2 regions of the Peribacillus sp. NJ11 genome follow, and region 1 is predicted to be linked to the other one. Evidence: predicted binding sites of a transcription regulator. Region 1 holds the regulator's gene; the other holds the start of a gene.
What was found. The regulator LexA, encoded in region 1, represses DNA repair genes until DNA is damaged. The targets are predictions, from matches to a motif close to CGAACATATGTTCG.

Region 1 (5,941 bases):
CCCTCCCAATCTTGACACAAATAGACCTCCGATCGTTTTTGTCCAAGGGAAAAATGGCAGTTCAACCAGCTGGTACGGTGAAACGGACTATCATGGTGTCAATGATATGTATACCAAAGCATATGAAGCCGGTTACCAAACGGTTTTTGTTCAGCTTTATGATTCAGCTGGAAATGGATCAGTGAGCCAATATGCTAATGGAAGGCTGTTAGCTCAAATGCTTGCAGAAATCAGTAACCATTTCGGCGGCGAAAAAGTAAATATAATAGCCCACAGTAAAGGGGGACCAGACACCCAAGCGGCTCTAGTACACTATGGAGCGCACCAATATGTCGGAAGGGTCATCACTTTAGCGGCCCCTCATCACGGTTCTAACCTAGCTGATTTGGCTTATAGCTGGTATGCAGGCTGGCTTGGTTCCCTATTGGGTCAAAAAGATGAAGGAACTTATTCTTTACAAGTTGGTAAAATGGCGGAATTTCGATCTGTCACGGATAACCATGTTAACTCCCGTAAAAATATGTATTTCACCGTGGCCGGTATGAATAGGGGGCCGGTTCTTTCAGCTTTATCAATGGGTGGACAATATTTATCTTCATATGGAGAAAATGATGGTCTAGTGAATGTTTGGAGTACAAAAATTCCCTACGCATCACATTTATTTACGGATCCCAACTATGATCACGACAATATTCGAGTAGGTTCAGCAGTATTTTCAAGAATTGAACCCTATTTAAGAAGCACTTCTACTGCTGGGATTCCTGGTTTAAATGTCAATTATAAAGAACGGGTTGAAGATGATGTCATCACAACCGCACTCTCTCAAACCGTCCTGGGAGATGTCCTGCAACAAAATGTCTGGAACGAAAAAATTTTCCATGTAAATGAAGCAGCCCCAGGTAATATAACCATATATACAGCTTCAAATGATGTCGAGGTCGAATTAATTTCTCCTTCCAATAAAAAGTATGCACCTTCCTTAAAAGTTCATTATGCAAAAAATGAAACTTCCTTTTTTAATGGTGCCACCATCCAAACATTTAATAGAAATAACCTTGAAATTGGTGACTGGAGAGTTCGACTGAAGACTAAATCGCCAAAAGACGCATACCTGTTCACAGCACATTTTAACGAAAAGAATCCCATTACATTAAGTATGGCCGGAAAAGTTAAGCAAAAAGATGCAAAATTTTTAATAAAGAATCCAATGAATGATAACAAAAGGCCAATCAGCACAACATTTTCGGTTCATCTAATAGATGAAAACGGTAATGAAATTCGTGAAAAAAGCTCAATTAAGGTAATGGACGCCGGAAATTTTTCTGGTACTCTTCCAGAAGTACCTAAATCAGGTGTTTATAATGTAACGATTGATGTCAAGGAAAAAAATGTGAATGGTACTGAAAGAACCCGTACATTGATTCGTTCGGTCTATATAGAAAAATAGTAAAAATGATTAGAAAAGACCTTCTCTTAATTGAGAGGTCTTTTTTTGGGGTGAAATGTATTGAAATGATTCAGCAAAAGGAAACAGCCAGGCCGTATTTCATATTGGTCCTAAGTTAGCGGTTGATCGAAGGGCATTTAGCAAGTCAGATCCCCCTGCAACAAAAAAGATTCATGAAATCCAACGAGTGCCATCTAGGATTTAATCCGTCTTTTGATAAGATTCCCTATAAGTTAAAATACAAGTTTTGAGTGCTGAATAATTGCCAATGCTTGCATAGCCATAAAACCAGCCCATGAAAATTCCTGCAACCAAATGATGTCGGTGGCTAATGAAAATGGAAATGAATAAGCCAATACCCAAAGCGATGGTAGGGATGAATTTTGGTGGAATATGAAAAATGACCTTAATAAGTTGAGTAAGAATCATGATGGTAGGAATGGCTATCACTGCATCCCAAAAGTTTGTATGGATGGTTGGGTAGTCCATAATGTCACCACCTTATATTAGAAGTTTTACAAAATTAATTTTTACCATTTATAAAAGGTTTATACATAGTAATTCATTAAATGATTGATCAAATAAAGTTGATGCAAATGGTTTTGAAATTTTCAGCGTTCAATTAAAAAGCCATCAATCCATTGAATATTAATGGGTTTGATGGCTTTTACTAGAGAGGGAGAATGATAATCCAAATTGAAGCCGTACTTAGTAAGTTATCACCATATTGATCTTAGTGAAAAACAATTAATAACATTTTTTTGCTGGACAAGCTGTAACCTTTCTCATAGTTTAGAATACGATAAGAATGAAGATATCCAACTAATAATGGGAGGTTCTAATGAGTAAGGAATCGTTTATTAAGGAAATTGCTCCTTATGCCCAAAAAATTCAAAAGGAATTTAAAATATTACCTTCTGTTGTCATTGCACAAGCTTGTTTGGAGAGTGGTTATGGGACAAGCTTCTTAGCAAATCAAGGGAAAAATATATTCGGTACAAAAGGTGACTATAAAGGAGATTCTGTCATTATTCAAACAATCGAATATGTCAACGATGCGCCCGTTCAAGTATGGTCCAAATTCAGAAAATATCCAACATGGGCAGAAAGTCTACAAGATCTTGCCTATCTATATGTAAAGGGGACTTCATGGAATAGAAGTTTGTATACAGCTGTCATTGGGGAAAAAGATTACAAAAAGGCACTTAAAGCAATATTCGATGCGGGCTACGCCTCGGACCCGAAATATATAGAAAAACTGGTGAATCTTATCGAAACAAGTGATTTAACTAAATATGACGCAAGCAACGAAGAGGTCTATCATATAGTCAAAAAGGGGGACTCTGTCTCTGCGCTTGCCAAAGCATATGGTTCTACACAGGTACAGATTCAACAGTGGAATGGGTTGGCCGATCTTAACCTCATTAAAGTGAACCAAAGATTAAGAGTGAAATGAACTTTTAACAGGGAGCGGGATTTTAACGCTCCCTTTTTTTTATTGGAATGAGGGTTTCCTATTTTTCAAAATACATATATCCAGAAAGACGTTAGTTTCCCTTTCATCCGGCATAAATGAGAAAGGATGTTAATAATCTTAGGAAAACTCGATTCTATCAAAAAAATATATCAAAACCTAGTCTTCCATATGCATAATGAGAGAATTCGGGACATAAATTAAACAAACAAAAAAAGCGCGGTTAGCGCTTTTAGTGTATTTGTCTATATAAGCCTATAACTTTTCCAAGTATCGAAACATCTCTTAAAATAATTGGTTCCATATTCGAGTTCTCAGGCTGAAGCCTTATGTAATCCGGTTCCTTAAAGAATCGTTTTACAGTGGCTTCATCATCTTCCGTCATGGCCACGACGATATCTCCATTATTGGCGCTGCTTTGTTGTTTCACGATGACATAATCTCCATCATGAATTCCTGCTTCGATCATACTTTCACCCATGATTTCCAGCATGAATACATGGTCATCATGCGGAACCATGCTTTCGGGAAGCGGAAAGTATTCTTCTATGTTTTCGATGGCCGTTATCGGCATGCCCGCTGTTACTTTTCCAAGTAACGGAACGTTCACGACATTAACTTTGGGGATATTGTTCGCTTCCTCCAAATTCAGTATTTCAATGGCCCTCGGCTTGGTTGGGTCACGTCTTATCAGGCCTTTACTTTCCAGGCGGGATAAATGTCCGTGTACTGTTGAACTTGATGCAAGTCCAACTGCTTCGCCAATCTCCCGTACGGAAGGTGGATACCCTTTTTGGCGGACCTCTTCTTTAATGAAATCAAGGATATCTTGCTGCCGTTTTGATAGTTTAGTCATATGTGCACCTCTTCTCCAATGTTCTTTGCTACATTATAGCATGGCCCCCAACTCTATACAAACATAAGTTCGAATTTTGTTGTTGACTGAAACAAACGTTCGTATTATAATTTGGACGTAACATACGAACGAACATTCGCTTTGGAGGGATATTTATGAAAAAATTATACAAAAATTATATTTCTACGATTCTATTAGCGGGATCGGTATTCATCTTTTCAATTTTATTCTCTTGTACATTAGACAATGATCAAAAAAAGGATTTCCTTTCTATAGAAGTAAGTGAAGGCGACACCCTATGGGAAATTGCCGAAGAGTATGAAGAAGCTGATTTGACAAAAAAAGAATTCATTGGTTGGATAGAAGAGCATAATGGAGTCAGGGCGGATACGATTAAACCTGGTCAAGTCATTGTCATACCGGTTAAAGGGGACGATCTTGTTCAGAATTTGGCCAGTCAGCAGTAAGTAGTGAAGGTAGGGTATTATGAAGGCAGTAATCTATTGTAGGGTTAGCACAGAAAAAGAATCCCAGGAAACATCATTGGCAAGGCAGGAAGATGAATTAGTTAAATTGGCGGAAAAGATGGATGTGGAAGTTGTTTCCATAATAAAAGAACAGGCAAGTGGTTATGAGTTAAATCGGGATGGCATATTTGACATGCTTGAACTATTTAAAACCAAAGAAGCTGAAGTTCTATTAATCCAGGACGAAACTAGACTGGGGAGGGGAAATGCCAAAATAGCCCTTTTCCATGTCATCCTTAAAGAAGACGTGAAAATTTATACGCTCTCACACGATGGAGAACTTGAGTTATCTGATTCGGATGCCATGGTCATCCAGATAGTTGGTATTGTAGAAGAATATCAAAGGAAACTACATAATCTAAAAATAAAACGCGGGATGATAAGAGCCGTTGAAAAGGGATACCGTCCGCAAAAAAATCTTCATAACCAAAGGAATTCCACTGGAAGGGACCGTATGGAGATTCCAATTGAAGAAATTATTAAACTCCGGGCCAATGGATTGACATTTGCAGAAATCGCAGCCACTTTAAGGGGCTTTGGATACAATGTATCTAAAGCCACTGTAAACAGGCGTTTTCTCGAACATCAACTAAATACAGAGGAAAGTCAATCATAGAACTTGTAATTTCGCTTTTTTTTTAATACCATGACAATATCCGCAGATTACGAAGGAGCGAAATTATGCTATCAAAAGAAAAATTAGCCCGTATTAATGAACTTTCAAAAAAGGCCAAGGGTGAAGGTTTGACGGAAGTTGAGGCGAAAGAGCAAACCCAATTAAGAAGTGAGTATTTGGAGACATTCAGACGGTCCATGTCCGATACGTTGGAGCATGTGAAAGTCGTTGATCCAGAAGGTAATGACGTCACTCCTCAAAAGATAAAGAGTATTAAAGAAAAAAGAAACTTACATTAATGCTTGGACTATTCTCATGGAACACTCCATTTGAGGATTCTTTTTTTAGGAATAAAAAGAGAGTGCATTCATGTATGTATTCCCCTATTTAGCTTAATCTAAATAGGGGCCTTCTCTAATTTGTAGAAAATTGTAATATTGGGTTAGTAAATAGTGATTTTAGTTGTGATATTATGCTGGTCACTATAATATAAAGAGGTACATTACAGGAAGGGATGTTTTACGATATGTTAGATAAATTAGATGCACTTTCTATCAATACGATTCGTACATTATCGATTGATGCAATTGAAAAGGCTAATTCCGGCCATCCAGGTATGCCGATGGGGGCAGCGCCGATGGCGTATAAACTATGGACTGAATATATGAATCATAACCCGAAAAATCCGGATTGGTTTAATAGGGATCGCTTTGTTCTTTCAGCTGGTCATGGGTCTATGCTGTTATACAGCCTTCTTCATTTATCGGGCTATGGCTTATCTATCGATGACTTGAAAAGCTTTCGCCAATGGGGAAGTAAAACTCCGGGACATCCTGAATTCGGACATACTGCAGGTGTAGATGCAACGACGGGACCGCTTGGACAAGGTATCGCAATGGCAGTCGGCATGGCAATGGCAGAACGCCACTTGGCAGAAAGCTACAACCGTGATTCTTATAATGTAGTCGATCATTATACATATAGCATTTGTGGAGATGGAGATTTAATGGAAGGGGTTTCT
Region 2 (5,941 bases), 260 kb from region 1:
CCGATTGCTTGTATTTCGGCTGCCCCTCTTTCCCTGAGCACTCCCGCTAGTGCGCCTGCTACAGAATTAGGATTAGATTTTGCTGAAACTTTTAATATTTCCATTCCTAGTCCTCCTTGTTTTCCCTGCCTATTCTAACTTGGCTCAATAGTTATAACACTTTCCACTGCTACTATATTCATCAAGTAAAACTTGTATGACAAAGAAAACCGGGATTGTCCACCATTTATTAAGGAATGAAAAAATGGATGGCCAGTTTGACTGTCCATCCATTCAAATCAATTATAAAAGGGGTGATCTTCGTTAATCAAAATTCTTTCTATTTTTTTAGCCCTGCCAGTTTTATCATCAATTTCAAGGAGAACTCCACTTAATAGGGTCCGCCCCTCTTTAGGCACTTCGAAACGGACAGGGAGGCTAGTTAAGAACCGATGAATGACTGCCCCTCTGTCCATACCAAGGATGCCATCATACGGTCCTGTCATGCCTACATCTGATATGTAAGCGGTGCCCGCAGGTAAAATACGGTTATCTGATGTCTGGACGTGTGTGTGTGTACCAACAACGGCTGTAACCTTACCATCCAGGAACCACCCCATAGCTTGCTTTTCACTTGTAGCCTCTCCATGAAAATCGACAAAAATGATTGGTGTCCTTTTTTGAGCCTCCGCCACTAGTTCTTCCGCCTTTTTGAACGGACAGTCCAAATCCGGCATGAATGTTCTAGCTTGCAAATTGATGACCGCTATTTCCTGCTGATTCAATTTTAAAAATTTCATTCCTTCTCCTGGTGCTCCATCTGGAAAATTCGCTGGACGGACGAGATATTTCGCATCATCAATAAAATTAAAAATGTCGCGATTATCCCATGTATGGTTTCCCATGGTCACCGCCTGCGCTCCCCACTCTAAAAAACTGCGGTAAATCTTTTCTGTAATTCCCCGGCCACTTGCAGCATTTTCCCCATTGATTACCGTGATATGCGGACGATACTTTTCTTTTAACTTAGGAAGGTATTCTTGGATCATATCACGACCAGGAGACCCCACGACATCTCCAATAAATAGCAATTTCATTGTAAAACCCTTTCTAGATTACATTTCTAATGATATGAATTATTCAAGTATGTATTGTAACATAATATCGGGTAATTATAGGAATCACGCTTAACGATTAGTATTAGAAAAAAGAAAAAACGAAGTGGTTTGCACCACTTCGTCTTTCATTAACAATTTATTTGGCGTATTCGACTGCTCTTGTTTCACGGATGACCGTAACTTTTATATGACCTGGATAATCGAGCTCTTCTTCAATCCTTTTTCGGATATCACGTGCGAGTCGATGAGCCGAAAGATCATCGATTTGTTCTGGTTTCACTAGAATCCGCACTTCACGTCCGGCTTGAATCGCAAATGATTTTTCCACTCCGTCATAGGATTCGGAAATTTCCTCAAGTTTTTCAAGTCTTCTAATGTAATTTTCAAGCGTTTCACTTCTAGCACCCGGTCTTGCAGCTGATAATGCATCAGCGGCAGCCACAAGAACTGAAATGATGGAAGTTGGTTCCGTATCGCCATGATGTGAAGCGATGCTGTTAATGACCGTTGGATGCTCTTTATATTTGGTTGCTAATTCAACGCCAATTTCAACGTGACTGCCTTCCACTTCATGATCAATCGCTTTCCCAATATCATGCAATAAACCTGCACGGCGGGCAAGAACCTCATCCTCACCAAGCTCAGCGGCCAGTAAACCTGAAAGCTGGGCCACTTCAATTGAATGCTTAAGTACGTTTTGCCCATAACTTGTACGGAACTTCAAACGCCCTAGTATTTTGATGAGATCTGGATGGAGACCGTGAACTCCAACTTCAAAAGTTGTTTGTTCACCAATTTCACGAATATGTTCATCTACCTCACGTCTTGCTTTGTCAACCATTTCTTCAATTCGAGCCGGATGGATCCGTCCGTCCTGAACAAGTTTTTCAAGAGCCAAGCGTGCCGTTTCCCGTCTAATTGGATCAAATCCAGATAAAATGACAGCTTCAGGAGTATCATCGATAATAAGGTCAATACCTGTTAGCGTTTCTAACGTCCGGATATTTCGTCCTTCACGTCCGATAATCCGGCCTTTCATTTCATCGTTCGGAAGATTTACTACAGAAACGGTGGTTTCTGCAACATGATCAGCCGCACAACGCTGAATGGCAAGAGAAAGAACTTCTTTTGCTTTTTTATCAGCTTCTTCTTTGGCACGGGTATCACTTTCTTTAATCATAAGCGCTACATCGTGAGCCAGCTCGTTTTCCATTCGGTCTATAATGATTGCTTTAGCTTCTTCACGAGTTAAACCGGAAACACGTTCAAGCTCTGTTTGCTGCTTACGAACCGTCTCGTCCACTTTGCTTTCCATCTCTTCAATATGCTGTTGTCTTTGGTTTAGAGAATCTTCTTTTTTCTCCAAAAGGCTTTCACGTTTGTCTAACGTTTCATCCTTGCGGTCCAGATTCTCTTCTCTTTGCAATAACCGATTTTCTTGTTTTTGTAATTCGTTCCTTCTTTCACGGGATTCCCGATCCGAATCGGAACGAACTTTATGAATTTCATCTTTTGCTTCCAACAAGGCTTCTTTCTTAAGTGCTTCCGCTTCACGTTTTGCATCCTCAAGGATGTGTTCCGCAGAGCCCTTTGCCCCTGCTATTTTACTCTCAAATTTTGATTTGTGAATAAAATAACCAACAACTGCACCGACGATTAGGCCAAGCAAAGTGAAGATGATTGTCATGGGTTCCATCGTTTCACCTCCCCTTGCTATGAACTTTTTACATAAAATGTTGAACTGTCGGCAAGTACATTGCACATAAATTCAATATACAGCACTTAATTTTCAAAATTTTAGTTTGAAAAATTGTAAAATATACATATTAATTGTATAGTTGAGAATTTTTATTGTCAAGCGTTTGTCCCTTATGTATCAATGATTATTCAAGTTTTCTTAATATCAACCATCATTAACTACAGCATTCATAATGGAAGAAGTCTGGATATCTGTTTTCAATGCCATTTAATCCGCTGAAAATTTCGCACTTTTCTCACAATATATAGAAAAGGCCTAAGCGAACAAGCTTAGGCCTTTTCCTACCATTAATCAAGTAATTCAAAATGCTCTTCTGTTTCATTTTCTTCTGGTGGTAATTCATGCTCTCCATCAAGATTATAGTGATCTCTGATTTTCTGAGAAATTTCCAGAGCGATATCCTGATTTTCTTTCAAGAACAGCTTCGCATTTTCGCGGCCTTGTCCGACACGCTCTTCATTGTATGAGTACCACGATCCGCTTTTAAGGACGATATCAAGATCTGCACCCATATCGATGATTTCACCTTCCTGGGAAATCCCTTGACCGTACATGATGTCAACTTCTGCTTGACGGAATGGTGGAGCAACCTTGTTTTTTACAACTTTGATTTTGGTTTTATTACCGACGATTTCATTACCTTGTTTTAATTGTTCCGCACGACGCACTTCCAGACGAACTGTTGAATAGAACTTCAATGCCCGGCCTCCCGGAGTCGTTTCTGGATTTCCAAACATAACACCGATTTTTTCACGTACTTGGTTAATGAAAATGGCAATGGTATTTGATTTATTAATGGCACCAGACAGTTTTCTAAGTGCCTGAGACATCATCCGGGCTTGAAGACCCATATGGGAATCTCCCATTTCGCCTTCTATTTCAGCTTTAGGAACAAGTGCTGCCACCGAGTCAATGACAATGATATCTACCGCTCCACTTCGAACTAACGCTTCAGCGATCTCTAAGGCTTGTTCACCAGTATCAGGCTGCGAAAGCAGTAACTCATCAATATTCACACCAAGTTTTTCTGAATACGCTGGATCTAAAGCATGCTCGGCATCAATGAATGCAGCCGTGCCTCCAGTTTTTTGTACTTCTGCAATAGCATGTAATGCAACAGTCGTTTTACCGGAGCTTTCAGGTCCATATATCTCAATGACCCGGCCTCTTGGATATCCGCCCACTCCCAATGCTACGTCCAATGCTAAAGAACCGCTTGAAATCGTTGAAATCCTACGATCAGTCTGTTCCCCAAGTTTCATAATAGAACCTTTACCAAATTGTTTTTCAATTTGTTTTAACGCCATATCTAAAGCCGCTTGACGATCACTCACTCAATTTCCTCCTCTATATTCAAATAATCGGCTGTCCGATTAAAGGTGTACTTACGTTAGCAATTTATTTGAGATCAAGGTTTGCATCCTGTCTCAAAACCTATCTTTACTATATACTCTTTTTACTATTTTGCCAAGCAAAAAGTCGAACATTCATTCGTTTTTTTCTTGCGGGATATTCTTTGTAAAAAAGCTTTTTATCTTAATGAAATCTCCATTTCCTTTCACTTACTCCCTAAAAAAAACATTTTCATTGAATTAACTTTTTTCTTTTTTCCCTTTTTTTCAAGAAACAAACTTCTTGAACCAAATAAAAAGCAGAGCTGTAAAAAGCTCTGCTTCAGCGTTCATAAATCCCTTAATAGGTAATGACATCCGTACTTCACACTGCGAATACGGTTCTGTGCCCTGCTTCCGGAAAGGTTCAACTCTTTGAAATGAGTGTTTCCATCCCGATATGAAATGCCGATAAATACTGTCCCTACAGACTTGCCTTCTTGTTCATCCGGCCCTGCGACACCCGTAAAGCTTATGCCTACATCCGCATCGAGCTTTTTCCGGACATTAGAGGCCATTTCCATTGCACACTCACCGCTGACCACCCCATGCTCAGAGATGGTATCATCACTGACGCCGAGGACATTCGACTTCGCATCATTCGTATAGCTGACAATACCGCCTTTGAAGACTTTACCGGCGCCTGGGATGGTTGTCAGTTGTTCTTGGAACATCCCTCCGGTCAAACTTTCGGCTGCCGCGATCGAAAGCTTGCGGACCGTCAATTCTTTTACAAGTTCCTTTATTAGCGAAGTATTATCACTTCCATAATAGAACTTACCTACCCTGCTAAGAATTTCTTTTTCCGCTTCTAAAATAAGCTCTTCGCATTTTTCTTTAGAAGAGTCTTTAGCGGTGATCCTTAACGTCACTTCCCCTTCGGCTGCCAACGGAGCAATTGTCGGATTCGTTTGATTGACAAGGAGATCTTCAATCACCGTTTCCAGTTCGGCTTCACCTATCCCGTAAAACCTAAGAACCTTGGAATCGATCCGTTCATGCTTTTCCAATTTATTCATGATCGATTCATAACCATAACTTAAAAACATCGGCTCCATTTCACTTGGCGGCCCAGGCAGGAGCATATATGTAATCCCGGATTTGGACAAGACCATTCCCGGTGCCATGCCATGATCGTTTGCCAACACTTCACTGCCTTCTAAGACAAGGGCCTGCTTTTTGTTGTTTTCCGTCATGGTCCGCTCCCGTTTTTGGAAGTAAGCTTCAATGGATTGCAAAGCTTCATCATTAAAAACCAGCTTTTTCCCTATATGGCGAGCAATCGTTTCCTTCGTTAAATCATCTTTGGTAGGACCGAGTCCACCGGTAAAGACAATCAAGTTCGCCCTTGATTCAGCGATTTCTATAGCTTGTTGCAATCGGCGGTAGTTATCCCCAACCACAGTATGGTAAAAAACATTGATCCCCATTTCCGCAAACTGCTGCGATAAGAATCTTCCATTAGTGTTATTGATTTGTCCTAGAAGAAGCTCTGAGCCCACTGCAATGATTTCTGCATCCATCTTTTCAAAACCACCATTCGTTTTACTTAGAATTAACAAATACTTCTTTGTTTTTTATAAAATAATCCAAACCTGACCATATTGTAAAGATCAATGCAATCCATAATGCGATATTAGCAAACGGAAGTGAAATGAGGGCAAATGGAAGGTTATGCAGCAATAATGCTGAAA

Region 2: recA (recombinase RecA) is a predicted target of LexA. The motif match lies at 4,337-4,350, and genes of this name have one in related genera.

The regions. Positions count from the first base shown of each region.
Region 1 covers NZ_JAUCFO010000001.1:4,602,147-4,608,087, reverse strand. Annotated here, with positions in the region: gene QUF86_RS22555 (esterase/lipase family protein) at 1-1,447, shown strand, start outside; gene QUF86_RS22550 (hypothetical protein) at 1,649-1,936, opposite strand; gene QUF86_RS22545 (glucosaminidase domain-containing protein) at 2,289-2,903, shown strand; gene lexA (transcriptional repressor LexA) at 3,154-3,777, opposite strand; gene yneA (cell division suppressor protein YneA) at 3,933-4,244, shown strand; gene QUF86_RS22530 (YneB family resolvase-like protein) at 4,264-4,920, shown strand; gene QUF86_RS22525 (DUF896 domain-containing protein) at 4,986-5,219, shown strand; gene tkt (transketolase) at 5,447-5,941, shown strand, end outside.
Region 2 covers NZ_JAUCFO010000001.1:4,861,249-4,867,189, forward strand. Annotated here, with positions in the region: gene spoVS (stage V sporulation protein SpoVS) at 1-104, opposite strand, end outside; gene QUF86_RS23730 (TIGR00282 family metallophosphoesterase) at 279-1,076, opposite strand; gene rny (ribonuclease Y) at 1,234-2,793, opposite strand; gene recA (recombinase RecA) at 3,144-4,190, opposite strand; gene QUF86_RS23745 (competence/damage-inducible protein A) at 4,538-5,770, opposite strand; gene pgsA (CDP-diacylglycerol--glycerol-3-phosphate 3-phosphatidyltransferase) at 5,793-5,941, opposite strand, start outside.